2 regions of the Pseudarthrobacter lactosi genome follow, and region 2 is predicted to be linked to the other one. Evidence: riboswitches for the same ligand, from Rfam matches in the RefSeq annotation. Region 2 holds a riboswitch; the other holds the start of a gene.
What was found. A riboswitch is a leader RNA that binds a small molecule or an ion and turns the genes downstream of it on or off. The one in region 2 is predicted to bind cyclic di-AMP.
Positions count from the first base shown of each region.

Region 1: another riboswitch for cyclic di-AMP. It lies ahead of ACZY0Q_RS10185 (M23 family metallopeptidase); the one in region 2 lies ahead of ACZY0Q_RS16810 (M23 family metallopeptidase).

Region 1 is NZ_JBVAYS010000002.1:54,503-56,700, reverse strand. Features, by position in the region: cyclic di-AMP (ydaO/yuaA leader) riboswitch at 22-184, opposite strand; gene ACZY0Q_RS10185 (M23 family metallopeptidase) at 333-1,157, opposite strand; cyclic di-AMP (ydaO/yuaA leader) riboswitch at 1,161-1,379, opposite strand; gene ACZY0Q_RS10180 (metal-dependent transcriptional regulator) at 1,536-2,198, opposite strand, start outside.
Region 2 is NZ_JBVAYS010000003.1:691,036-693,233, reverse strand. Features, by position in the region: gene ACZY0Q_RS16815 (four-helix bundle copper-binding protein) at 1-183, opposite strand, end outside; cyclic di-AMP (ydaO/yuaA leader) riboswitch at 1,106-1,282, shown strand; gene ACZY0Q_RS16810 (M23 family metallopeptidase) at 1,288-2,064, shown strand.

The DNA of each region.
Region 1 (2,198 bases), on a different contig from region 2:
TTATGGCGTGAAGACACGAAGGTAGCCTCTCCCAATGCCTGCGAGGTGAGCTGTCGGATTCGGATGGGAGTCACCCGGCCGCGCTGCTTCACAGTGGAAGCTTTGCGACTTAACCCCAAGGCCTTCAGAATCGAAGACCAAAATTGGTTCCCCCGCCCCTGCCAGACGATGTCATGCGAACGGACCTTGAGCGGTGGCAGAGCTAGGCAATCCACTCAAGAACGTCAACTTCGGAAAAGTTGACGCGCTATAGACGTTACAGGAGTTCCGGGCCAATGTCACATTCAGGTCACGGCACGTCGCTGCGATCCGAGAGTTTGCCATCATTTGGGTCAGAGCCAGCCGGTGGGGTCAACGACTTCGCCGTTGATCTGGACCTCGAAGTGGAGGTGGCAGCCCGTGGACGCGCCCGTGGTGCCGCTGAGGGCAATGACGTCGCCGCGGCTGACCGTCTGGCCTACCTTGACGCTGGCGGAGGAGAGGTGGTTGTAGGTCGTTTCAAGGCCGTTGCCGTGATCCACCACAACACGGTTCCCGCCGCCGTACTGGTGCCAGCCGACGAAGGTCACGGTGCCGCTGGCAGCAGCCATGACGGAGGTTCCGCACTGTGCCGCGAAGTCCTGGCCACGGTGGAAGTCGCCGGTGCCGCCGGTGATGGGGCTGACCCGGAATCCGAAGGGTGAGGCCGTAACCAGCTGGGCCAGCGGCGAGCCGAGGCTTCCGGCCGAGGCGGCGCGGGTAATGGATCCCGCGGACTGGGCGCTCAGCAGCTGCTTCAGCTTGCCGTCGGGATCACCCTGTGTAACCACTGATGAGCGGCTGAAATCAATTTGGGCGGCGGCTTCGGCGGTAACTTCGGGCTGCGGGGCGGCGGAAACGGACGACGCCGGCTGGCCGGGCGCCGGAGTGGCCATCACGGGGCTGGTCACGGGAACCGTCACCGTGAGAACCAGGCCTGTTGCTGCCAAGGCGATGCCGGCCTTCTGGCCGAGGCCACTGGCAGCGGCGAAATCCGTCATCTGCCGGAAGGGTCCCCGGCGGCGGCGTGCTTCCCGCTGTGAATCGCGGGGCCTTTCCGCGGTGAAATCCTCGGCCACTCTAGGCGCCGAAGCGGGACCCGCCGCGCGACGGCGGCCCCTGGAGTATTGCGTGGTCAAGAATGTTCCTCTCTGGGTAGCCTGCGAAGTTAGCTGTCGGATTCGGGTCAGAGAGTTCAAAGACCCGGTCCGCCGTGACAAGCACTTGGCGCAGAGATATCCCGTGAGGATCCTTCGCTGGAAGAGGCTTGCTGCTGACGGACTTCACCCCAAGGCAGTCTCGCGACTGCCGGTTGTGGTTCCCCCGCCTCTGCCAGTTGGTGACTCGTGCACCTGATCCGCTGGCAGAGCTCGGCTCCGGATCAGGTAACGCTTTTGTATCGACGCTGAGTTTCAACTATAGGTGATTAAGTTGGACAGTAACAATTCCGTTATCTTTGCGGAAGGAGGCGTCACTGCGCTATCGCGCGGCCCCACGCGAGGAGAACCGCCGTCCCGTCAGCGGACGGAAACGAAGACGTGCGATGCCACTTCCGGGGGCAGCTCGAGCGCCCCCTCTATGCCCGGAACCCGCACGGAGATGTACTCTCCCACGCGTTCCAGGGACACCGAGGCGCCGGGCCTGATTCCGCCCTCGTCCAGCTGGACCAGCAGCTCAGGTTCCACCTGGATGGGCTCGGCCAGCCGGCTGACCGTCACGTTCGACGCCGGCCCGTAGCCCTGCATCGCATCCAGGAGATTAATCACAGTGGCATCCGGCAGCGCGGACGCCGGCCCGCCCAGGGCCGCCAGCCCGGGGATGGGGTTGCCGTAGGGAGAATCGGTGGGGTGGTTGAGCAATTCGTAGATGCGCTGCTCAACGCGTTCACTCATCACGTGCTCCCAGCGGCACGCCTCATCGTGTACGTAGGCCCAGTCCAGGCCGATCACATCCGCAAGGAGCCGTTCCGCCAGCCTGTGCTTGCGCATCACTTCGGTGGCGCGTTTCCGCCCGGCTTCGGTCAGCTCCAGATGGCGGTCCCCGGAGACCACTACCAGTCCGTCGCGCTCCATCCGGCCGATGGTTTGGGACACCGTGGGGCCGGAATGCCGCAGCCGTTCGGCGATGCGTGCGCGAAGAGCAACGATGTTCTCTTCTTCAAGCTCCAAAATGGTCCGAAG
Region 2 (2,198 bases):
GGTGCGGATGCATTTGGTCAACTCGGCGACCATGTCTTCGCCGAGGCAGGCATCAGCGCAGGCGGTACAGGCCTGTGAGCAATCAAAGCACGCCGCAATGCATTCGGCGAGCATGTGCTGATCGATGCCGCCGAGATCCTTCGGGTACGCATCGAGCATCTTGTGGGTGCTTCCGTGTGTCATTTCTTTCTCTCTTTCCAATACTGAACGGAAGGAACCTGGTGCGGAGACCGGCTGATGTTTTCTGATGTGCCGGCTGTTTGGCTGATGTTCTTTCTCGGGCCTCCTTCTGATCGCTGAAGGCAGGACCCAAAGGGCGGCCCGCACGCGGTGTCTACGCCAGCCAGGTCGAAGGGTGCCACTTGCCGGCCGTATGGCCTGGCGTTCGCGCGGCCGGACGGGGAGAACGTGTGCTTTATGTCCGGCTGACAGACAGTTGAGTTAGGGTTAGCGCCTGCCAGCTCAGCGGTGCTTGGGGCCTGTTGGCGATGTGGGATGCCGGGGGCCGGGCGCGCGGGCCCGCGGAATCAGGGATGAGCGTTCCTGGCCTTGGCTGCGCCGCGTCGGTCACAGCAACGGGCCACGACCGTGGACTGACTGCCCGGGTGTCTCCGGTCTCGTGGCACCCGCTGCGCGGGACCCCGCGGAGCACGTCGGAGGCGGATTGGGCTCCGACCGGGCTCACTCTGTTCGAACGTCCCCGAGGGTTCTCCTGTCCCCCGGGGATCGCAGTCTCGCGCTGGCGCTGTGCGGCGGCGTAAGGGCTGCGGTCGGACACCCCCACCACGTGGTCCTGTCCACTACAAAAGGTAACTGGCGCGGCCACCAGGAGGACGATCACGAGGCAGGAAAGAACAGCCCGCGGCGCCGCAAGCCTGCGGACCAGCAGTGGAAGCGTGGAACGTTGAAGGGCCATCTGGTCTTTCCTGGGGCAAGTCCCGCCCAGCGTAACCTTCCGGTGCCCCGCCAGTCACCATCCCTGTCCCCTTAAGCCCAGAGCGCTTTTGATAACGGATTTGTAACTTAAGCCGACGCTTCGCTAAAGTTGGATAAACACATACCCCCAACGGGTATGGATGTGACCGCTTCGCCAAACCCCGCCGGCGGTCCTTGAACCTGATCTTTCTCAGGCGGGGGCGGAGGACCCACTTTTGGTGCGTAATGATGCACCTTGGGGTGAAGCCGACCCTGTGACTGCGCGTCCTGATCGCGTCCTGCAGGGCAGCCGGACAGTCCACTCGTCCGAATCCGACAGCTAACTTCGCCGGCGCCGAGAGGACCACTATCTTGCCTGCCCAGCCAAAACACGGCCGTCGCCGTGCCCTTCCGGCCGCTGCCTCACCACGCCGCCGTCCGTTCTTCCAGGAACCAATGTTCCGGCTCCGCGGCCAGCAGTTCGGCCTAACAGCAGCCGTCACGGGAATGATTGCCCTCACTGCTCTGTCCGCGGCGCAGGCTGACTCCGGCAGCCGCGCTGCGGCCCAGGACCGGCCAGTGGCCGTGGCAGCCGCGGCTCCGGAAGCGGCGGTCACGGCAGCAGCTGAAACTGTTCTCACCTTTGACCGCCCGGAGGTGACCTCCCAGCCTGCGCCTGCGCCCGTTGCCCCGGCGCAGTCCGCAGGGGCGGTTAAGGCACTCCAGGCTGCCCCCGAGCCCGTGCCGGCATCCCCATCCACGGGGTTGCGTGCCCCGCTCGCGTCGATTAACGTCAGTTCCCCCTTCGGCTTCAGAATCAGCCCGATCACCGGGGCCGCAGCTGAAATGCACACCGGGATTGATCTGACCGGGGCGTGCTCGACGGCGGTCTTCGCCGCCGGTTCCGGCACTGTCACCGAGGCCGGCTGGAGCCCGTACGGCGGCGGCAACCGGATCGTCGTCGATCACGGCAACGGGCTGAAGACCACCTACAACCACCTGGCCAGCATCGGTGTCTCCCTCGGACAGGCCGTGGCTCAGGGCCAGCAGATTGCAGGGGTAGGCACAACCGGTGCCTCCACCGGCTGCCACCTTCACTTCGAGGTCATGGTCAACGGCCAGACCGTCGACCCGGCTGCCTTCATCTAAGAGGCCCGGCCCGCAGCCAGATGGCTGCGCTGACTGCTTGCGCGTGAAGGCGGAAGCCGCGCGATGAAGCGGTACAGTTGCGGGTGCGTCCTGCACCCTGTTTTTCTGCGGTCCAGACGGGCCGCCGCTCAGTG